Regions from separate parts of the Mucilaginibacter florum genome, predicted to be linked through region 3. Evidence: riboswitches for the same ligand, from Rfam matches in the RefSeq annotation. Region 3 holds a riboswitch; each other region holds the start of a gene.
The links. A riboswitch is a leader RNA that binds a small molecule or an ion and turns the genes downstream of it on or off. The one in region 3 is predicted to bind S-adenosylmethionine.

Region 1: linked by a shared signal. The riboswitch ahead of PQ461_RS11470 (O-acetylhomoserine aminocarboxypropyltransferase/cysteine synthase family protein) and the one ahead of metH (methionine synthase) in region 3 are both predicted to bind S-adenosylmethionine.
Region 2: linked by a shared signal. The riboswitch ahead of PQ461_RS06440 (SusC/RagA family TonB-linked outer membrane protein) and the one ahead of metH (methionine synthase) in region 3 are both predicted to bind S-adenosylmethionine.

Annotation. Positions count from the first base shown of each region.
Region 1 covers NZ_CP117877.1:2,676,454-2,684,349, forward strand. Annotated here, with positions in the region: gene PQ461_RS11450 (polysaccharide deacetylase family protein) at 1-662, opposite strand, end outside; gene PQ461_RS11455 (glycosyltransferase family 2 protein) at 643-1,596, opposite strand; gene PQ461_RS11460 (glycosyltransferase family 87 protein) at 1,593-2,765, opposite strand; gene PQ461_RS11465 (homoserine O-acetyltransferase family protein) at 3,001-4,056, opposite strand; gene PQ461_RS11470 (O-acetylhomoserine aminocarboxypropyltransferase/cysteine synthase family protein) at 4,089-5,420, opposite strand; SAM riboswitch class I at 5,670-5,781, opposite strand; gene PQ461_RS11475 (trans-sulfuration enzyme family protein) at 5,905-7,026, opposite strand; gene PQ461_RS11480 (hypothetical protein) at 7,118-7,636, shown strand; gene mqnE (aminofutalosine synthase MqnE) at 7,714-7,896, shown strand, end outside.
Region 2 covers NZ_CP117877.1:1,459,141-1,467,036, reverse strand. Annotated here, with positions in the region: gene PQ461_RS06450 (hybrid sensor histidine kinase/response regulator transcription factor) at 1-185, shown strand, start outside; gene PQ461_RS06445 (SusD/RagB family nutrient-binding outer membrane lipoprotein) at 224-1,663, opposite strand; gene PQ461_RS06440 (SusC/RagA family TonB-linked outer membrane protein) at 1,669-4,857, opposite strand; SAM riboswitch class I at 5,234-5,339, opposite strand; gene PQ461_RS06435 (SusD/RagB family nutrient-binding outer membrane lipoprotein) at 5,466-7,040, opposite strand; gene PQ461_RS06430 (SusC/RagA family TonB-linked outer membrane protein) at 7,058-7,896, opposite strand, start outside.
Region 3 covers NZ_CP117877.1:4,694,321-4,702,216, reverse strand. Annotated here, with positions in the region: gene PQ461_RS20615 (HAD family hydrolase) at 1-128, shown strand, start outside; gene metF (methylenetetrahydrofolate reductase [NAD(P)H]) at 133-1,089, opposite strand; gene PQ461_RS20605 (four helix bundle protein) at 1,125-1,487, opposite strand; gene metH (methionine synthase) at 1,534-5,208, opposite strand; SAM riboswitch class I at 5,359-5,473, opposite strand; gene PQ461_RS20595 (ThuA domain-containing protein) at 5,559-6,296, opposite strand; gene PQ461_RS20590 (Bax inhibitor-1/YccA family protein) at 6,610-7,344, opposite strand; gene PQ461_RS20585 (hypothetical protein) at 7,396-7,896, opposite strand, start outside.

The sequences.
Region 1 (7,896 bases), 2.0 Mb from region 3:
ACATAACCCGGAAAGTTATATTCCTGCGGTTTATTAAGGTCGGTAAACTCCCAAGGGTGGAAATAAAGGTTAAGATATCCATCTTTTTTATGCGTGATCTTACTTAGCCACTTAAGCAAGCCTATTGGCAGATTGTGAAAGCTTAACCAAAATAGTGGGAAGCGTATCAACGGCGAAACTGACGATGGTAGTTGCAATACATTTTTAAAGTAAAACCAGGTACGCGGCTTATTAAAGTTATTGTATCGGCCCGGTAAAAAAGTTGGATTGATCGAAGAGTTATAAACGTATCCAGCTTTCTCAATCTCGCTTTCATCAACGGGCATCATACGCGCCATGCGGTAGCCTTTAACTGCATGTCCGCTTATTTCTTCCAGCTTTAGCTTCGATTGTAAAAGATGTTCAGGTTTAAAATCTGAATGGTAATAACCATGTGAAGCAACCTCGTGACCGGCATCAATCATTGCTTTGATCATCTCCGGTTTATGCTGGGCATAATTGGCCGTGCAATAAAAAGTGGCTTTTATTCCGGCTTGCTTTAAGATATTCAATATCTTATTAGTGCCTTCGGTTGATACGCTTAACTGTTTATCAAATGCCAACTCTTTGCCATACTCAAACGGCATATCAAACTCTTCAATATCAAAGCTTAACAATATCATCTTTAACGCGTATCAAATTTGTAGAACGAACAATGTAATTAGGGCGCTGCTTAGCCTGCATGAACAATTTGCCAAGATACATCCCTATAATGCCCAATACCATCAACTGCACACCTCCAAAAAATACAACGGTTGCCAAAATTGATGTCCACCCCGAAACCACATGCCCCGAAAAGTAGCTGATTAAAATATAAGGAACATACAAGGTTGCTAATAACGAAAAGAACAAGCCCAAACCTGTAGCCAGATATAATGGCCTTACGCTAAAAGCAGTAATACCCTCTACCGCAAAATGCACCATCTTTTTAATGGTGTATTTGCTTTTACCCGAGAAACGTGCTTCGGCAGTGTAGTGGATGCCATATTGTTTAAAGCCGAGCCATTTAATCATGCCGCGCATAAAAATGCCGGTTTCATTAATATTGTTCAGCACGTTGGCCACCTTACGATCAATCAGCCTGAAATCGGCAGTACCTTTTTCAAGCTTGGTGTCCGAAAGCGAGTTTATCATCTTGTAAAACAGATCCGAAGACTTGGTTTTGAAGATGGTTACCTCGTCCTGGTATTCACGGCAGGTGTATACCACATCGTAGCCTTCTTCCCATTTTTGTATAAATTGCGGGATCAGTTCGGGTGGGTGCTGCATATCACCGTCAAGGCTGATGATACAGTCACCATCGGCGTAATCATAACCAGCCTTCAAGGCATTTTGGTGTCCGAAATTACGCGACAATTCAAGGTAATACAGATGATCGTCTACAGACGGCAATCCCTTTAATTTGTCGAGCGTACCGTCAGAACTTCCATCATCAACAAATATTACTTCATAATCGTATGGTAGTTGCTGTAGCATAGCTACCAGCCGACTGGCCAGCATTTCGATATTGCCGACCTCATTAAACGAAGGTACAACTACCGATATTTTTTTTCTCATTGAACAGCAACAGGTGCAACAGCGGATTGGCTGTTGAATTTTCTTGTTAAAGTTTCATATATAATCCTCAGCCATATCACAAAGCAAGGCAGTGCTTTAAAGGCATAAGGTTTTATGTAATGCTTATTAATGTATTTGGGGAAAAGGTCTGAGGGTGAAAGGCTGGTGATTAATAGCGCAAACACCAGCAAAAACACCTCAAACCCGATAACGGGCCTGTCAAGGTTCATAAACCAAATAGCTACACCGGTAAATGCAATGATATAAGTCGGCGACTCTGACCCGGTACTGAATATTACCGTAAATATTAAAGTTGAAGCCAAAAGCAGCAAACGGAAATGCGTGTTGCCAAATTCTTTTATACGGAGATAAGCAGTAGCAAAAAGCAACATGCCGGGTAATATTACAATAGCATTTGATAACTGTGGGTACTTAAATATCCGCCGGATCATACCCATTACCGATATATCCTGCATGGTAGATATGGTATTTTCCCCGTTTTTATGGGCAAGGCTTACATACCAGTCATGATAAGATTGCACTACAAATTGTGGAGAGGATATAGCCATTGGCAACACAAACAAAATGACCGACCACATGATAAACGTCCAGATGAAGCGCAACTTGTCTTTAGAAAAGAAAAAGAATGCCAGGCCAACAATACCATAAAGTTTAATCATGGTACCCGCTACAATGAGCAGGGTAGCCCACATGTCCTGTTTACGATTGACAAATACAAAGCTTAGGATAATAATAGCCGCCATTGACGGGTTAAACTGAACAGCAAATGCTGCCGTCATTAACTCGTGCGCACATATTAATAACACTGCCAAACGCTGATTAATAGTGAATGGCAACTGCCATATTGCCCAGTAAAGTATAGCCGCATTAAATAGCACCCATAAAATGGCGCCAAAACCGTCGGGTAAATAGGAGAAAGGTGCGATTAACAATCCAAATAAAGGCCCGTAATGGTTGGTGTCAAAATAGTACGGCTGTGGATTGTACAGATTTTGCTGATGCGTGAGATTTATAAATACGTATTTATAAATGAAGTAGTTATTAAAATGCCCATGTGCTACCTGTTTAATCACAGCAGCAAGACTAAGCCCAAACCATAAAACCGTTACGAAATATTTATTCAGGAAAATCTTCTCAAGCCTGGACATTAGGTTTTGTAATCACGTCGTTACAAATATAAAAAAATAAAGGTTCCGCTATGCAGAACCTTTATAAAACAACATCAGGTATTAATGAACGATGGTTTTTCGCTTCGCGTTTGACCCCTCATAGCTCGGCAACCAATCGTCCTGACTAATACGATGTACGATATTAAATGGTTGCCGGTTTTAATAAAATCTTAAAAAAAGCTTTTTATTTTCAATTATTTTATCAAAATAATAATTAAGCAGTTTGTTGCAGCTCAATAATCTTGCCTCTGACATCAGTTTTAAAAAAAGAGTTGATAATGTTGGTCAGTGCTTCTGTCTCTATCAAAAAGCCATCATGACCGTAAAATGAGTCAAGTTCTGCAAAAGCGGCTTTGGGTATATGCTGAAATAAATACTGCTGTTCTTCAATAGGGAATAAAAAATCTGAACGGATACCGATCACCAGTGTTTTAGCTTTTATAGTGCTCAATGCTTTTTCAACCCCACCGCGGTTACGGCCTGTATCATGCGAATCCATCAATTTGGTAAGATACCAGTAGCTGTAAGCATTGAACCTTTTAACCAATTTTTCGCCTTGATAATTTTGGTAAGATGATGCCCTGAAATTATCAGTGATATTATCTGCACTTTCCTGCTGGGTAAGATTATACGTTTTATAATTACGATACGATAACAATGCGAAACTGCGTGCAGCTTTTAAACCTTTAGCGCCGCCATCAGGTTTGTTGGCATAAAAAGTACGATCGGTAGTGATAGCCATACGCTGCGACTCGTTAAAGGCAATTCCCCATGGTGAGTGACGTGCATTTGTAGCAATCAGGATCAGGTTTTTAATCCTGTCGGGCTGATCTATGCTCCATTCCATTGCCTGCTGGCCGCCAAGCGAACCACCAATTAATATATTGATCTGGTCTATACCCAAATGATCTGCCAACAGCTGATGTGCTTTGGCAACATCACGGATGGTAAATTGCGGAAAGCTTAAATAATATGGTGAACCAGTAACCGGGTTTGTACTGAGCGGATTTGTAGTGCCATAAGGGGAACCAAGCACATTAGCACATACAATAAAATGATCTTCAGGATTGAACAGATTGTTATCGCCGAACAGGCCTTTCCACCAGTCAAACACATCGGAATTTGCAGTGAGGGCATGGCATACCCACACTACATTATCGCGATGTTTATTTAACCTACCGTATGTATGAAAACCTATCTCGAGGCCGGACAAAGTTTGACCCGACTCTAAAACAAATTCTTCTGTATGCTGATATATTTCTGGATCCATTGTATTATTCGGTGCTTCGCAGCAACGTTCAATTATTGTAATTCGGTTTGTAGTTGTGGTTGTTTTATTTTGGCAAAAGCCTGCTCAAAATCTGCTTTGATATCGTCTATATGCTCAATACCAACAGATACACGCAACAGGGCAGGAGTAACGCCAGCACTTAATTGTTCGGCTTCATTCAGCTGCTGATGTGTAGTTGCCGACGGTTGTATGATCAACGTTTTGGCATCACCCACATTGGCAAGATGGCTCACCAACTGCAAATTATCTATCACTTTACCGGCATTTTCTTTATCGCCTTTCAGCTCGAAAGACAGCACAGCACCAAAACCGTTCTTTAGATATTTTTTAGCCAGTGTATGATATGGCGATGATGGCAAGCCAGGATAATTCACTTTAGCAACCTGCGGATGCTGTGCTAACCATTGCGCCAGTTCCAAAGCATTATCTACATGTCGCTGAACACGTAATGAAAGCGTTTCTAATCCCTGGATAAATAAAAACGAATTGAATGGTGATTGCGAAGGACCAAAATCGCGCAAGCCTTCCACACGTGCTCTGATGATATATTGGATGTTACCAAATGGGCCGCCGATACCAAATACATCATTAAATACAAGGCCGTGATATCCTTCAGAAGGTTCGGTAAATTGCGGGAACTTACCATTACCCCAGTTGTAGTTACCACCGTCAACAATTACACCGCCTATACTGGTGCCATGTCCGCCAATCCATTTAGTGGCTGATTCTACCACCACGTTTGCGCCATGCTCAATCGGACGGAAAAGGTAACCACCGGCTCCGAATGTATTGTCTACAATTAAAGGGATATCGTATTTACGTGCAAGCGCCGATACTTTGTCAAAGTCGGCAATACTAAAACCCGGGTTACCAATGGTTTCCAAGTAAATTGCTTTTGTATTGTTATCGATTTTGCTTTCCAGGCTTTCGGCTGTATCATCGGCTGCAAAACGCACCTCAATACCTAAACGTTTAAAAGATACCTTAAACTGATTGTAGCTACCGCCATATAAAAACGGCGAAGCCACAAAATTATCGCCTGCTTGCAGGATGTTGTTTAATGCTAAAAATTGTGCCGCCTGGCCCGATGCTGTTGCCAGTGCAGCAACACCGCCTTCTAATGCCGCTATGCGTTTTTCAAATACATCTGTAGTAGGGTTCATTAAACGGGTGTAAATGTTCCCAAATTCTTTTAATGCAAAAAGATTTGCGCCGTGCTCGGCATTTTTGAATACGTAAGAAGAGGTTTGATATAAAGGCACGGCACGTGATCCGGTAGTTGGATCAACTTCTTGTCCGGCGTGTAGTTGTAAGGTTTCGAATTTTAAATTTAAAGCTGACATGGTAGCTGGATTTTGTAGTTAAAAAATCTTGTGAGGATACGCGGATGGGATATAGCAAGCCCATCTGAGTTACACGAAAAACAATTTCAGGGAATAGTTCAGAAAAAGAAATCGTGTGTTATTGCATTAGCAACAGCAACAACACATGCACATACAGCTTTTTGCTTTAACCGGAATTAAAACAGGAGATACTTGTTGGTTTAAACCTAAAACTTGCTGAATGATGCGAATTAATTTTTCCATTTTATTCATTTATATTTCCCGGTTTATTTCCCGGGTCAGGAATTGGCACCTTCTCTTGTTGATCGAGGGTTGCCAGCGGGTCTGTTGAGCCTGTTCTCTCGCCGCTTCTTTATAAATCAAAAACCTTGTGAGGGAAATTGATCGTGGTATTACTACCAAATAATGTTTCAAAGATAGTGTAATCTGAAACTTCTTTCCAAATAAAATTTTAAAAAACTTAAAATACCACCAAAAGCTTCTCTTAAATTACAGATAAAGCATTTGATAAATCTTCAATTAGATCATCAATATGCTCTAATCCTACAGATACCCTAAGCAGATTTTTAGGCGTTTTGGTGTCAGGCCCCTCAACAAGCGCACGATGCTCAATCAGGCTTTCTACACCACCTAAGCTGGTAGCCTGTGTAAATAACTTTACTGCATTAATTACCTTGGCGGTATCATTAACGTCGCCTTTTACCAGGAACGAAAGCATTCCACCGAAAGACAGCATCTGTTTTTGGGCTAATTCATGCTGAGGATGGCTTTCCAGTCCAGGATACATTACGCTTTCCACTTTAGCGTGGCTTTCTAAAAACTGGGCTAATAGATGAGCATTGTGTACGTGTCCGCGCATGCGGTAGGGCAGCGTTTTGATACTTCTGGTAAGCCAGTAACAATCCATCGGCGAAGGAATTGCACCGCCCATTTCCTGTACCTGGCGGATACGTTCCCACCACTCATCTGTTTTAGAGGTGATTAACACACCGCCTGTAAGGTCGCTATGGCCGCCAAAATACTTAGTGGTAGAGTGCATTACCAAATCAGCACCAAGCGTTAATGGCAACTGGCAAATTGGCGTAGCAAAGGTATTGTCGCAAACTACCTTAATATTATGCTCATGTGCAATTTGTACAAGGCTGCCAATGTCGCTTACTTTAAGCAATGGGTTCGATGGTGTTTCTATCCATATCAACCCTGTATTGTGTTTGATGGTCTGCTTTACCAGTTCCAGGTTGGTTTCGTCAATAAAATCAAATTCAAGTATACCGGCAAAAAGTGTCTTAAGCTGATTACGCAACCCGTGGTACATATCGTCAGGTGCGATGATGTGTGTGCCTGTCTTAAGCGACTGAAATACAGCCATACCGGCAGCATTACCTGATGAAAATGCAGCAGCATCTATTCCCTGTTCAAGCTTGGCAAGCACATTCTCTAACGCAGAGCGGTTTGGGTTTTTTGCCCTGCCATAAATATAACCTTTGGGATACTCACCGTTAGCATCGCGCTCAAAAGTTGATGACAGTACTATCGGTTGTATTACGGCGCGGGTACCTTCGTCGGTATGGTTGCCTGCGTGTATGGCTATAGTTTCGGTATGCATAAAGGCAAATTAAATAACATTTTTTGATGATGCAGTGTAGCATTTGTAAATATATCGCCGTAATGTTATTGAACTCTAAACTAAAACGATCATGAAAAAAACTTTACTACTTGTTTTCTCCATATGCCTTTTGCTATCCTGCAAAAAAGATGATATCAGCAATAAAGACAAATTTGAGCGCAGCGAAGAGAAGTTTTTAGATTTTAAAAAGATGACCGGCAACTCATATACCTATATTGTTACAAGCGGCTCGGTGTTTGGACCTTCAAGTGAAACTGTAGTAGCTGTTTTAGATGGCAAAGTTTTAAACAGGCATTATAAAGCTTACGAGATGAATAGCCAACATCAAAATGTATTATTTGGAGAATGGGATGAAAACGCCGCAGACATAGGTTCACATACCGAAGGGTGGCAGGCCGTTACGTTAGATTACATCTACCATAAAGCTAAAACAGAATGGCTTAAAGCAGATAAAAAATCTAATGATATTTATTTTGAAACTGACGCCAATGGTTTGATATCCAGCTGCGGATACGTGCCTAAAGGTTGCCAGGATGATTGCTTTAATGGCGTTACTATAAAATCAATAAACGTACTTCTTAAAAACTAACATCTTAATTTTTGTTACATCCGGGTGATACACCTTAGCGCCAATTATTGCTACTTTTGCCACAAAAAAGTGATTTAATGGACGCTGAAGAACAATTACAGGTATTATTAAATGACGACCGCCTACCAGACGATCTTAAACATATAGCCGAAAAAGTTTCTCGTAACCAACGCATTAGCTTTGACGAAGGTGTAACGCTTTACGAAAAAGGTGAGCTTGGTTATCTTGGTGTTTTAGCCAACTACATCCGCCAGCAACGC
Region 2 (7,896 bases), 1.6 Mb from region 3:
CACCAAGCGAGCTGATCAGCCTGTACAGGTTAAAACGTTCAGCAGAATTGCTTTCTGAAGGCGACTATAAAATAAACCAGGTAGCATTTATGATCGGCTATACTTCGCCAGCCAACTTTACACGCGATTTTCAAAAGCAATTTGGGGTAACCCCTTCAACTTATTTAAAAGACTTACAGAAATAACAAAGCGCTTCAATGAAGCGCTTTGTTATGGGGCAGTTTTAGTTTGCATCAAACCACAACTTTGTAGTTAAAAGATCTGGCCCTTGCCTGCTTACAGCGGCGTTATAGTTTGCACCATTAAGCGATTGTTCTGTACCGGGATAAATAAACCTGACAGGTATTTTTCCGTTCAGGGTACCGGCAACAGCTGGCTGCAATTGCGGGTAATCAAGCCTGCGCCATTCGGCAAAAGCTTCTAAGCCTTGCCCAAACAAGGCAATCCATTTCTGTTCGCCAATAGACTTTTTATAGTTAGTTTGATCATACTTTACTCCTGCCGAAGCCAGGTATGTTACTACAGCCGCATCTGCAATGCCATATTGTTTTAGAGATGCCTGCACTGCCTGTGTATATAAATCAGCAGCACTTTCGTTAGTAAAACCTCTGGCAGCTGCTTCCGCGCGGTCAAATAACACCTCGGCATAACTCATAATTACAGCCGGGGCATGTGGTGCGGTAAAGTAGGTACCCGGCTTTGATGTTTTGGTAAAACCCAGGTTACTGGCATCGCCTACCAGCAAACCATTTGGTATACCTACATAAGTTTGCGCCGTTGCATCCTGCGTTTTAGCCGCATAAATAGGCAAACGCGGATCATTCAAAGCAAATAGCTTGTCCACAATAGTTTTACTGATGCGGTAATCATCGCGGGTATCAAACAGGTTGCTAATCGGGTTCTGATTTGGCGAATCTAAGTATACAAACTGTGCAATTTCACTATTCGAGCTGATGTACCCGCTGCCCTCAGCCTGAATATCTGCCAATACTTGTTTGGCCTTATCAGGGTCGCGGTCGGCAATGCGCAGCGCTATGCGTAAACGTAACGAGTTGGCAAATTTCTTCCACAAGGAAATATTGTTGCTATAGATCACATCGCCACTAATACCTTTGCCCGAAGTATTAAGTGCAGACTGTGCGGCTTTAAGGTCATCAAGCAGTGCATAATAAACATCCTTTTGTGCATCATAAGCCGGGGTAAGGTATTGATCTATGTTTGCAGCCTGTTTGTAAGGCACATCACCATAATTATCGGTTAGCAGCGTAAACACCCATGACCGTAGCACCAACGCTACACCTTTATAGTTAGTGTTTCCCTGTGCATCGCCCAGTTTAATGATCTGGTTAAGATTGACAATACTTTTAGAATAAGCTGTTGTCCACAGTTCCTGAAATGCCGTATTTGCATAAATGTATCGGTCGGGATCGGTATATTGTATTTTAGCCCAGTGCTGCACAAAGAGTAAGGACGCATCCATATTGTTTGCTGTCCCCCAGTAAGTATCTGCCGTATTTTTAGTTGCAGCAGTCAACAGGTAATCAGGCGATGCATTTTGAGATGCATTTGGGTTTTGATTGATCTCGACCAAATCTTTTTTGCAGGCAGTAGCCGTAAGTAATAAAGAGCCGGCAAATAAAGTATATATCTGTTTAAGTTTCATTTTGATTAAAATCTAAGGTTAACGTTAAAACCAATGTTGCGTACGGTAGGTAGTGTCAGGTCTTCCAATCCCTGGCCGTTGCCGGTATTAAAGGCGACCTCTGGGTCAATATTTGGAACGTTTTTATGGATGATCCAAAGGTTACGTGCCACAACTGATATAGTCGCCGCTTGCAACCCTGCACCTTTGATCCATTTTGTTGGCAGGCTGTAACCTAACTTTACCTCGCGCAGTTTGACATAAGAGGCATCGTACACAAAAGCCTCATCTACGTTAGTATAGCCTTTGTAGTAAGATTGTGCAGGTATAATAGTATTATTAGGCGTACCATTGGCTTTAACCCCTTTGAATATCATACCATCGGTATACACAGTTTCGCCATTAGGGGCAGCGCCGCCGGTGGCAACCTGTACCGCTCCAGCCGAAGCATTGTTACCCGGATAGTAATAACTTAAGCCACCATTTGCAGTACCACGTCCCGGCAATGTTGATGCTAATACACCCGTGTAAGTACCTGTACGGTTAGTATTTGAATAAATGGAACCACCGATACGTGCATCGATCAGGAAGCTCAGGTACACGCCTTTATAGTTAAAGCTGTTATTGATACTACCCATCCATTTTGGCGTATACTTACCCAGGTATTGTTTAGTTGGATTAACAACAGGGGTACCATTGGCAGCAACAATAATATCGCCGTTGGCATTGCGCTGGTAGGCCGTTCCGAACAATGTGCCATAAGGTTGGCCAACTGCCGCCAATACCTGCACGGTTCTATTGGTACCAAGTACATAACTCTGCAACCTGCCTTCGGGATCAAGAGAAACAACCCTGCTTTTATTTGATGAGAAGTTAGTAGTTACATCCCAGGTAAAGCTTTTTGATTTTACCGGAGTAATACCTAACTGTACCTCTACCCCTTTGTTATTGATTTTACCACCGTTAATCAGCTTTTGGCTGTAACCTGTTGAGGGGCTAACATCCACACTTAAAATCTGGTTAATACTGTTGGTGTTATAAACGCTAACGTCTAAGTGAACGCGGTCTCTCAGGAAACCAGCCTCGAAACCGGCCTCACCTGATGTGGTAGTTTCTGGTTTAAGGCTTGAGTTAAGATCTATACTTGCCGAACTTTGCTGCGGGTTTCCACCAAACGGAGCAGTGAAGTTGTAGGTATTTATCAGCTGGTAGGGCGTAGTTGCTTTACCTACTTTAGACCAACCACCACGTAGTTTCAAAAAGCTTAACACATCGCTTTTAATATCTAAAGCTTCAGAAAGCACTAAGCTTCCGTTAACTGACGGATAGAAATACGACAAGTTTTCTTCGGGTAAAGTAGACGACCAGTCGTTACGCCCGGTAACGTTTAAAAACGCATAATTTCTGAAACCAAGCTGTGCAGAACCAAATGCACTGTACGTTTTCAGCTTACCATAGTAGTTTGAAGAAACCAACGGATCGCGCGAATTGCTTAGCGTGTACAAACCTGCCACGGCAAGCTTCGGTGCAATCTGGTCGTTCTCCTCGTTTAATATGGTGCCGATATTACCACCACCTAACAGATCAATAGAGAAATCCTGGTTTAACTTTTTAGTGTACTGCAAACGGCCCTCGGTATTGGTTTCGTTAACCCGGTAAACGTCCTCCTCATAAGAACCGAAAGGCGTACCGTTTGTACCATAAGCTACTTTAATCTTACGTTTATCGTTGTAAAAGTCTGTACCGGTACGGAAGTTTGCCGATAAGCCGTCCGCTATTTTGTAATTCAGCTCAACGCTTCCAATGATACGGTCTTTGTACTGGCCAACCGTATTTTCATAAGCTATGAAGTATGGGTTAGAGTAGTAGCTATTGTTCCAGTTAAAGGTATTACCATTTGCGTCACGGTAGTTCTTTAAACGGTTAACATCAACCTGCCTGCCAAACCAGATGAATTGCAGCATGGTACTGGTTGCGCGTTTACCGTAAGCACCGGGCAAGTTATCGGCATCATCTTTTATATAATTGGCGATGGTAGTTACCGTTAGTTTGGGAGTGAGCTTAAAGCTGCTGTTCAGCATAAACGAGTTACGCCCAAGCGATGTATTAGGCACTACCCCTGTTTGGTGCAGGTTATTGTATGATAAGCGATAATCAAACTTATCACCCGAGCCTGACAAGGCAGCGCCGTTGGTAGTGGTAACACCTGTTCTGAAATAGTCTTTAACATTATCCGGATGGGCAACAAAAGGCACAGCCTGGCCATTGGAATAAAACTGCGGGATTAAACGGCCATCCAAAGGCGGGCCCCAGCTTTCATCAACGCCATCATTAACACCGCCGCCTTTACCATCTACATAACTGAACTTGCCATTTGAACCCTGGCCATATTCGTTTTGAAAATCAGGTAATACTTTCAGACTCGAAAAACTGGTATTTGAGTTAAGGGTTATCCCTAAGCCGTTGGTACCTTTACCTGTTTTGGTTTTAATTAATATTACTCCTGCTGCGGCACGGTAACCGTACAAAGCTGCTGCGTTGGGGCCTTTAAGTACGCTTACAGATTCTATATCTTCGGGGTTAAGATCTGAGATCGCATTTGGAAAATCGCGCGAGCCATTAGTGCCTTGGAACTGCGAGTTATCTACAATAACACCGTCAACCACAAATAAAGGCTGGTTGTTACCAGCTATAGAAGTTTCGCCACGGATCACAATCCGGGAAGATCCCATATCGCCCTGGCTGCCGGTAACCTGTACACCTGCTATTTTACCGGCAAGTGCGTTAACAAAGTTGGTTTCTTTAGCCTCGGTAATATCTTTAGATTTTAAGCCCTGTACTGCATATCCTAAAGATTTTTTATCTTTAGAAATATTCAATGCAGTTACAACCACTTCGTTCAACGAGTTTGGCGCTTCTTCCAAAACCACCTGGAGATTAGTTTCGGCACCGGTTACCACTACCTCTTTTGCGGTGTAACCGATATAGGTAAAGCGGAGCACGTCGCTCTTTTTTACGCTAAGGGTAAACTTACCGTCGACAGTAGTTTGTACGCCATTGGTTGTCCCTTTAATGGCAACACTTACGCCGGGTAAAGGCAGTCCGTCTGATTTGGCGGTTACCACACCGCTGATTTTAAGTGTCTGCGCGGACACGCTTTGCACAAAGATAAATGCCAGAAATACGGCTAATAATAGCTTGTAATTTTTATACATAATTTTTGAAGCTGATAATACAGAGACATATAAGCACAGCCAGTAAGCAGGCGCTTTTACGTCTTTAAAAAAAATTTACAGTAAATGATGATGATTATAGCCAGAAGCAGATGCTTCCTAAAGAGTTATTGCATTAACAACAACAGCAGCAGCAAAGGGAAGAGAATGGGATAGCAAAGTTTGACTTTAAAGCACTTTTAAAGCTTGATTTAATAAGGGCTCGTTGCTCCGTATGCCCCGAAGGATCATACAATCTTGATGAGCAGCCACTGATGGAGTTAAGTAGATTTAGTTTCATATTTCCTTTTTGTGCAGGCAGTTTTTAATGATCAGTGTACCGGAAAGAAACTTAAAGACATGCTGTAGAAAATCACAAACATTATCTCTTCTGCTTAATGCAGATAGGATTTAGCACCTTAATTACTTATGTATAGGTTGCTAAGACTTCTCAGGGCCTATCCCTCCGTCTTTCTCGATAATGACATTAAGAACTGACGGTGCAAATATACAAAAGACTACTAATTCTATAGAATTAAATGAAATTAATTTTTTACATAAAAAAAAAGAGCCGTTATCGCTAACGGCTCTTAACTTATTGATCAAATATGCTACTGAAGAAGCCACATTTTACCATTGATGTCATCATTGCCACCAAACTGGCTTGCCAGTGCTTTTTGGTAATTGGTGGTGTTTGATGTTTTCTCTGAACCTGGGTATTGAAACCTTAGCGCAATACGGCCACCGTTACCTGTACCCGGACCGGTTGTAAAAGTCGGCGCACCTGTACGGCGGTAGGTATAGTAAGACTCAAGGCCCGAGTGACGGAACAGGGCAAGGTATTTTTGCTGTAAGATCTGGGTTAAACCAGTTGTACCGCCTGCATACTTAACCGCTGTTTGCGCATAATAATTAGTAAAATTATTATTAATAGTATAACTGTCGTAGTTTGATGCAGCAGTTACATCTGTTGATCCCGGACGGTAAAAATATGCTGTAAAGCTACCGGTTTCAGGGATACCGTATGATGCCATTGATGCTTTAATACCATTCATGTAATACTGCTCGGCATTACCGTTTGACCAGCCACGGTTGATACCTTCTGCAATGTTGAACATCAGTTCAGAATAACCAATCTGGATACTTGGCTCACCGGTATAAGTAGAGTAAAAATGCTTACGGTTAATGAAAGAGTATTTCTGCTGACCTGCATTATTGTACATTATACCAAGATCAAGACCAGGATCGGCGCCAACAAATGATGAAAAATCTGTCGGGCTTTGTTTCTGATTATCCACCAGGTATCGTGCTGGTTCTGCAACAACAAACACACGCGGATCTTGCAACTGTGTTAATAAGCCTACGTAGGTTGATGACATATTTTTACGTGATCCGCTTTGACCGAAGTTGTTCGGGTTCATCGGGTAGTAATTGTTAGGCGCAACAAACACATACTGCAGGTTATCGGCAGAACTGCTCATTAAAGGATATTTGCCAGGGTTGCTCACAATAGTATTAAACTGGCTGATCACATTTAAATCTGTGTCCGAAGTTTTTTTGCTTAACTGAAGCAACAGACGTATATGCATCGCATTAACCGCTTTTTGCCATTGGGCAAGACTGTTATTAAAGTAAATATCGCCGCCCAGTGAATTGTCACCTTTCGCAATTAAAGAAGCAAGGTCGGTGTTAGCGCTTTCCAACCAGCTTAAGCATTGTTGCATAACTGATTTTTGGCTATCATAAACCGGCGTTAAGTTTTCGATACCCTGCAAAGCCTGCGACATGGGTATATCGCCCATTTCCATCGTCATTTTACTGAAGAAATAAGCCCTGAAGAATTTACCTAAAGCGCTATACGGATTTACTGCGGGTGAGCCTGATTTGATAGCCTGTTGCTCCATAGCTACAACGTTTTTTAACGTTGTATAATAATTATCGCCACTACCCAGGTCAAAACGGTTGTTGCCGTAATAATCATAATTGTACAAATAATACTGATCGTAAATTTCCTTAGACCCGTCAGGCAGCTCGGCCATTGAATTGGCAACGCCATTAAACAGCAGCGATGCCGGTACACTGCTTGGCTTGTTTGTATTTACTGTAAGATCTTCAAAGCTTTTCTTACAGCTGGTAACCGTCAGTGCAGCAAGCACCGGCAGTATGTATATCAATTTCTTTTTCATGTTAATTAGCTAAGCAATTAGAATGATACATTTAAGTTAAAGCCGTAACTGCGGACAGTTGGCGACTGCAGCGAAGTACTTGCCGTAGCATAATTGTACTGGTCAAGGTCTACGTCTTTAAAGCGTTGATCTTTGTAGAAATAAAGCAGGTTACGGCCGTATATTGATACTGATGCTTTTCTGATGAATGTTTTTTGTAACCATTGCGTAGGGAAATCATAACCTAAAGTAACCTCACGCAGTTTCGAGAAGGTTTTGCTCATCAGGTTAGCTTCATCAGCATTGTAATATTTACTTACATAATCCTGTACAAAAGCAGTTTGCTTGTTAGGGGCAAAAGTTGGCGTTTTATCATACGATACGGCACCTGTTTGCGAATTATAAGTAATGTTAGCACCGTTGGTAATTACCACACCCGGACCAACATAAGTACCATTGTAACCGGTTTTGCCATAGTTAGACCAATCCTGGTAACGTGCAGCACCTAAAGCACCTTCTGCAGTTTCTATGTTGCTACCGCCACGCATGGTTTTGTTGTGCATGTAGTCAACAATTTTACCGCCAACGGAACCGTCAAACTGGAAGCCCAGGTTAACATTTTTATATCTTACCTTGTTATAAACACTCCAGTTGTATTTCGCATTTTCATTACCTAAGTATTGTGCAACCGGGTTAATAAGCGGTTTGCCTGCTGCGTCATTAATGATCTGGCCGCCAGGAGAGCGTACAAATGCACTACCGTAAAGTTTGTCAGTACGGTCGCCTGCATGGAAGAAGGTATTGTAAGTAGATTGTCCCGGAGGCAATTCTTTATATACCTCTTTAAAGGTAGCCACGTTAACAAGGATATCCCAGG
Region 3 (7,896 bases):
AAGCATTATTCATTGACGATAACGCACGTAATGTAGCAGCTGCCATAAAGATGGGTATACCAAGCATTCATTTTACCACACCTGAAGCATTAAAAGAAGAGCTTACATCATACGGCATAGCCGTATAATGTGCTAAAAAATAGCTTGTGCAATACGTTTTGTTGGCTCGGGGTTGCCCATGGTATAAAAATGTAGCACAGGTACACCAAACTTAACCAGCTCTTTGCATTGGTTGATCATAAATTCGATGCCTACTTCTTTTACCTCTTTATCGTTTTTGCAGCCAGAAACGGCATTGCTCAAATCTTCCGGAATATCGATATGGAATATCTTGGGCAGAACGGTAAGCTGCTTGGCAGTCGTCAACGGTTTTAAGCCTGGAATAATCGGGACATTAATACCGTTTTCGCGGCACCTGTTTACAAAGTCGAAGTACTTGTTATTATCATAGAACATCTGAGTTACAATGAAATTAGCGCCATCGTCTATCTTTTTCTTCAGATGTTTAAAATCAGTGTTCAGGTTTGGCGACTCAAAATGCTTTTCTGGGTAACCGGCTACACCAATGCAGAAATTGGTTTTATGCGAGCTGTCATGATATTCATGCAGGTAAACCCCATTGTTCATGTCGGTAACCTGTTTAAGCAGATCGGTTGCATACATGTGTCCGCCGGGTGTTGGAATAAATCCCGGATCGGTTTTGCGTGCATCGCCGCGTAGCACCAACACATTGTCTATACCTAAAAATTGTAGGTCGATCAGCGCGTATTCTGTCTCTTCCTTTGTGAAACCACCGCAAATAAGATGCGGTACGGCATCTACCTTAAACCGGTTCATAATAGCAGCACAGACAGCTACCGTGCCGGGGCGCTTGCGATAAACCACACGCTCCAGCAAGCCATTAGATTTCTCTTTGTAAACCAGATCTTCACGGGATGAGGTAACGTCTATAAACGGCGGTTTAAACTCCATTAAAGGTTCAATAGAATTAAATATGCCTTGTATACCTGACCCTTTTACAGGAGGCAGCAGTTCAAAAGAAAAAAGTGTTTTGCCGTTGGCGTTAGCTATATGTTCGGTGATCTTCATTTCAGTTGCGAGTAATTTAGTTGCGAGTTGCGAGATTAAGCGGGTAGTTGAGTTTTATAAAAATTAATAAATCCAGCCAATATTTTTCTAACTAACTCTAATTGTTTAAGCATGATATTTAGTTGATCTTCAGTAACGAATCCTAAATCGTTTGAAAGATATAATTGAGCCTCTAATTCAAAAGCAGAGCCACGAGCTATATAGAAGAACTGCATTGAGTCTTTAACAGAGTTTCTTCCACAGCCTTCCGCAATGTTTGAGGGTATAGAAATTACTGATCTCTTAATTTGGGATTGTAAGCCAAACATTTCTTCTCTTGGAAAAGTAGAAATGTTGGTATAAACAAGTTTTACTAAAACTCTTGCTTCTTTCCATACTTCAAGATTTGTAAATATCATAATTTCTATTTCTCGTAACCCGCAACTGTTAACTCGTAACTGAAATCTAATAGTTTAAATTAGGCCCCAACCATCGTTCAACGGTTTCGACCGACATGCCTTTGCGGTGTGCGTAGTCTTCTACCTGGTCTTTGCTGATTTTACCTAAGCCGAAGTAGCGAGCTTCGGGATGGGCGAAATAAAAGCCGCTTACGGATGCTGCCGGCATCATGGCCAGGCTTTCGGTAAGGTGCATGTGAGCGTTGTCTTCTGCTTTCAGCAAATCAAATAAGGTTGTTTTTTCGGTATGGTCGGGGCAGGCCGGATAACCCGGTGCCGGGCGTATACCCTGGTACTCCTCTTTAATCAGTTGCTGATTATCCAGTGTTTCGTTTTTTGCGTAGCCCCAATATTTGCGACGTACCAGTTCATGCATTTTCTCGGCAAAGGCCTCTGCAAGGCGGTCGGCAATGGCTTTGGCCATGATACTGTTATAGTCGTCGTGGTCACGTTCAAACTCGGCAACCAGCTCATCGCAGCCGATACCTGCCGTTACGGCGAATCCGCCGAAGTAATCGGGCACACCGCTATCTTTGGGCGCAATAAAGTCTGACAAAGCATAATAAGGCTCGCCTTTCACTTTTTCTGCCTGCTGGCGTAAGGTATGTATCTTGCTTAAAAGCTGTGTGCGGCTTTCATCGCTGTAAAGCTCAATATCATCGCCAATGCTGTTAGCCGGCCAAAACCCGATAACGCCATTGGCTTGCAAAAGCCGTTCTTTAATAATACGGTTAAGCAAAACCTGCGCGTCATCATAAAGCTTTTTGGCTTCAGTGCCAACATGCTGGTCGTTAAAGATCTTTGGATAGCTGCCGCGCAGCTCCCAGGTATGAAAAAACGGTGTCCAGTCGATATATGGTACAAGTTCTTCGAGCGGGAAAGCCTCAAATACTTTGGTGCCTGTAAAAGTAGGTTTAGGCGGAACCGAACCGTTAAGGTTGATCTGGCATTTTTGGTTGCGCGCATCGGTAATGCTTACAAAGCGTTTATCCGACCGCTTATTTAAATGTGCTTCGCGAGCCTTTTCATATTCGGCTTTTGTACCGGCAATGTATGCATCTTTGGTATCCTTGTTAAGCAGGCTGCTGCACACTGTTACGCTGCGTGAAGCATCTAGCACATGTATAGCAGCGCCAGAATAATTAGGTGCAATTTTTACCGCCGCGTGAATACGTGAAGTAGTAGCCCCACCAACAATAAGCGGAATGGTAAACCCTTCGCGTTCCATCTCTTTGGCAAAGTGTACCATTTCGTCAAGTGAAGGCGTAATCAATCCGCTAAGCCCGATAATATCTACATTCTGCTTCCTGGCTTCGTCAAGTATCCTTTGCGCAGGCACCATAACGCCAAGGTCAATCACCTCGAAATTATTACAAGCCAGCACTACGCCGACTATGTTCTTGCCAATATCGTGTACATCGCCTTTAACGGTAGCTAAAAGAATCTTTCCGGCTGAGGAAGAGGTGCCTCCACCGGGATTTTTTAACTTTTCTGCTTCAATAAATGGTAACAAATAAGCAACTGCTTTTTTCATTACCCGGGCAGATTTTACCACTTGGGGTAAAAACATTTTGCCCGAGCCAAACAGGTCGCCTACGATATTCATGCCATCCATCAGCGGTCCTTCGATCACCTCAAGTGGACGGGCATATTGCTGACGCGCTTCTTCAACGTCGGCATCCAAATACTCAATAATGCCTTTAACCAGTGCATGTGAAAGGCGTTCCTGTACCGGGGCGTTACGCCAGGCCTCGTCTTTAATAATTTCTTTGCCTTTGCTTTTTACCGTTTCGGCAAACTCCACCAGACGTTCGGTGGCTTCCGGGTGGCGGTTAAGGAGTACATCTTCAACTTTTATTAACAGTTCGGGCGGTATCTGTTCATAAACCTCCAGCATGCCGGCGTTAACAATACCCATATCCATGCCTGCTTTAATAGCATGGTAAAGGAATGCCGAGTGCATAGCCTCGCGTACTACGTTATTACCACGGAACGAGAACGAAATGTTGCTTACACCACCGCTTACTTTGGCAAGCGGCAGGTTTTGTTTTATCCAGCGGGTAGCTTCGATAAAGTCTACCGCATAGTTGTTGTGTTCTTCAAGGCCGGTAGCAACAGTAAGAATATTAGGGTCGAAGATGATATCCTGCGGCGGGAAGCCTACCTCATTGACAAGGATGTTATATGAGCGTTCGCATATCTCAATACGGCGCTGGTACGAGTCGGCCTGACCATGTTCGTCAAAGGCCATTACAACGGTAGCCGCACCGTAGCTTAATATTTTACGGGCATATTCTTTAAACCTTTCTTCGCCCTCTTTAAGCGAGATAGAGTTAACGATGCCCTTGCCTTGCAGGCATTTTAAGCCCGCTTCGATAACCGTCCATTTCGACGAGTCGATCATGATGGGAAGTTTGGCAATATCAGGCTCGGAAGCTACGAGGTTAAGAAACTTAACCATTACGGCTTCCGAATCAATCATGCCTTCGTCCATGTTGATGTCAATCACCTGGGCACCGCCTTCCACTTGCTGGCGTGCAACGGTTAAAGCCTCTTCGTAATTTTCGGCCAGTATTAATTTAGAAAACTTAGGCGAACCGGTGATATTGGTACGCTCGCCAACGTTTACAAAGTTGGTAAGCGGGGTAATGGTAACTGCTTCCAATCCGCTTAAACGCATGTAAGGCTCCTGGGCAGGAATTTCGCGCGGCGGATATTTAGCCGCTCTTTCTGCAATACATTTAATATGCTCTGGCGTGGTACCACAGCAGCCACCAACAATATTAACAAAACCGGCCTGTAAAAAGTCATCGATAAAATGAGCGGTTTCATGCGGCATTTCATCATAACCTCCAAACTCGTTAGGAAGGCCTGCATTTGGATAAGCAGAGATGAAAACATCTGCTTTCTCGGATAACTCCTCAATATGCGGTCGCATTTCTTTAGCTCCCAAAGCACAGTTAAGCCCGACCGAAAGCAGGTTGGCATGGCGTATCGAATTCCAGAAAGCTTCGACAGTTTGCCCCGAAAGTGTACGTCCCGAAGCATCGGTAATAGTGCCCGAAATCATGATCGGAAGGTGTTTGCCAGTCTCGTTTCCGTAACGCTGTACAGCAAAAATTGCTGCTTTGGCATTTAGCGTATCAAAAATGGTTTCAATCAGGATCAGGTCACTGCCGCCATCCACTAAACCGCGTACCTGGTCATAGTATGCTTCGGCAAGATCATCAAAGGTAACCGCACGATAACCCGGATCATTTACATCCGGCGATAAAGATGCCGTACGGTTGGTTGGCCCAACGGCACCAGCTACGTAGCGTGGTTTTTCAGGAGTTTTAGCATTCCATTCGTCAACCGCTTCACGTGCTATGCGTGCACCTTCATAACTTAGTTCATAAGCCAGCTCTTCCATGTGGTAGTCGGCCAGTGAAATGCGCTGCGTGCTGAACGTATTGGTTTCAATAATATCGGCCCCGGCGGCAAGGTATTCCAGGTGAATAGCCTTAATCACATCCGGGCGCGTGATATTCAGCAGGTCGTTATTACCTTTAAGGTCTGACGGGTGATTTTTAAACCGATCGCCACGAAAATCTGCTTCTGTAAGCTGATACCGCTGGATCATGGTACCCATAGCACCGTCTATAACTAGTATACGTTTTTTTAACTCTTCTTTAATGCTCATGTTGAAGTATCAAGTAGCACGTATCAGGTAGTTAGTATTACCACACATAGGGCATTAAGTTGCTGATATCAAATCATCTTGATACCTGCTACTAAATACTTGATACTGACTTAAGCTTATACGAAAAAAGGCGGTTTATCCGCTGACTTTCGCTTATCTGTCCTAAACCCATCAAGTCGTAGAGTTTAAGTAGAATGTAGCACCTTGTAAGCACAGGTTGCTAAGATTTCGCAGGGTCTAATCCCTCCATCTTTCTCTATAAGCGTTGCAAAATTGCACAATAAGCTTGTAAAAAGCAAATGTGCTTAATGGTCTGAAACAGAATTAAAAGTTTTACAGAATAAGGCAGGTCATTTAGCCTTGCCCATTGCGTATTTGATACCGCCTAAAAGGTGTTTGAGGTACAACGGATCCTGGTATGATTCATCCGTATGGCCAAGTTCTGTATAAAAAGCACGGCCGCCATCGTAGTCATGGTACCAGCTCATCGGGTGATTGTCGCCGTTTTCGCCGCCTTTATAAGTCTTCTCATCAATGGTGATCAGCACGTGCAGGTCTGGCGCAAGCCATTTAAAATTGTAAAGCTCGTCAAAGCGTTTCCAAACAGCGGGCAGGTGTTTAGTAGCGATAAATTTGCGATCAACCACATTGAAAGTAGCTTCCTGCTGTGCCGGGTGACTTTTGAAATAAGCGCCAACCAGGTTGCCATACCACGGCCAGTCGTATTCGGTATCGGTAGCTGCGTGTACACCTACAAAACCATGTCCTGCTTCTATGTATTGCTTAAACGCATCCTGTTGGGTATCATTAAGTACATCGCCGGTTGTACTTAGAAAAATTACGGCAGCGTACTGCTTAAGGTTATCTGTAGTAAACTTAGAAGCATCTGTTGTGGTATCAACGTCAAAGTTGTTTTCAGCTCCAAGTTTGGCTATGGCTACCATGCCCGGGCCGATAGACTTATGATGGTAGCCTGCTGTTTTACTAAATACCAGCACGCGCGGTTTGCTTGTAGCAACTTTCGCTGTGCAGTTAATGGTAACAACGAAAATAAATAACAGTAGCAGGCTTTTAAATATCGTTTTCATCAGATGTGGTTTGTAATTGGGAAACCTAAGTTAAGATTATAATATTGAATGCGGACATTGTTAATGATACTTTTCTTTGGCCGTCAAAGAAAAGTATACAAAAGAAACTCGTGACTTGGCCTTGTTGCTTTGTTGTTTCAGCGTTTTAGCACTGCCTGTGTTTGCCGCAACAAGCCCGAGGTCACATTTGAAAAAGGTTATGTCAGGTTAGTACTACCTCAATTTAAATCACAAAGTAGCCATATAAAGGAAAACCTATGCAACAAAAAAGGGCTACCCATTGGGCAGCCCTTCTCAAAATATTTTGTGCAGATTATCTTCTTCTGCCGAATAATCTTAGTAAAGACAGGAACAGATTGATGAAATCAAGATACAAAGTTAATGCACCCATAATAGCCATTTTACCTGCTGCTGCGCTGCCGTATTCTAAACCTGCGCCAATGCGTTTTAACTTTTGTACGTCATAAGCAGTTAAGCCTACAAATACTGCTACGCTTATATAAGTGATTGCTTTGTCAAGTCCCTCGCTTTTTAAAAACATATTAGCAAAAGAGGCAATGATAATACCTACAAGGCCCATAACCATTAATCCGCCAAAGCTGGTCAGGTCCTTGTTGGTCACGTATCCGCCAATGGCCATTACACCAAACACTACAGATGCGGTTACAAATACACCAAAAATTGACGCTGATGTATAAGCCAGGAAAATAAAGCTTAAGCTCATGCCCATAACAGCTGAAAACGCCAGGAACAGGAATATTAAAACCGGCGTTGAGATTCGGTTAATACCGAATGACATCACCAGGATAAATGCAAACGGCGAAAACATCACTACTGTGCCTAAGCCGGTACGATGGCCAGTATTAACATCAATTAAAGTAGTTAGTAAGTTAACGTCATGCGCAAACCAGTAGGCTGTAAAAGCCGAAAGGCCAAGCGCAATAAACATCCATAAAAATACATTTGCTATAAATTTCCGCGATGAGGTTTGCGAGTCATCCAACTGCATAACGTTCTCATAAGCGAAATCACGTTGATTGTTTTCCATTATCTAATATAAATTACGATTCTAAAGTAGCAATAAATTGTGAAGAACAAATTAATTGAGCCTGCGGGTGAGCTGCTCCTCAATTTTTTTGAATATCTGCAAGGGTTTAAGCGCCCGCCAGTTTAACTCGTCGAGCATACCGCCAAAGTTAATGTAATAATCAATGTTATTTTGCTTAAACTCATTGATCACATGCTCGCGGAAGTTGATACCCGCTATCCAGCCATCTTCCACATCCTGAAACCATTCTTCGTAGTAGCAATCGTCTGATGCATGGAAGTTAAGGATGTTCTCACCGATCAGTATAAAATGGTTCACACCCTCGTCCATCATTAATTCCAATAATTCGCGCTTAAGCAGCATAATATCATTGTTAATGGCATCATTCCACTCGCCAATTAATTCAATGATACTGTAATGCCGGTCATAATCAACATACAGTACCTTCAGATACATGGTATTTGACCCGAATGAATCCCATTGCGGATGCAGCAAATAGTTATATACCTGTTTATCAAACTCAAACTCGTTATACACTGTAGAGTAGAACGG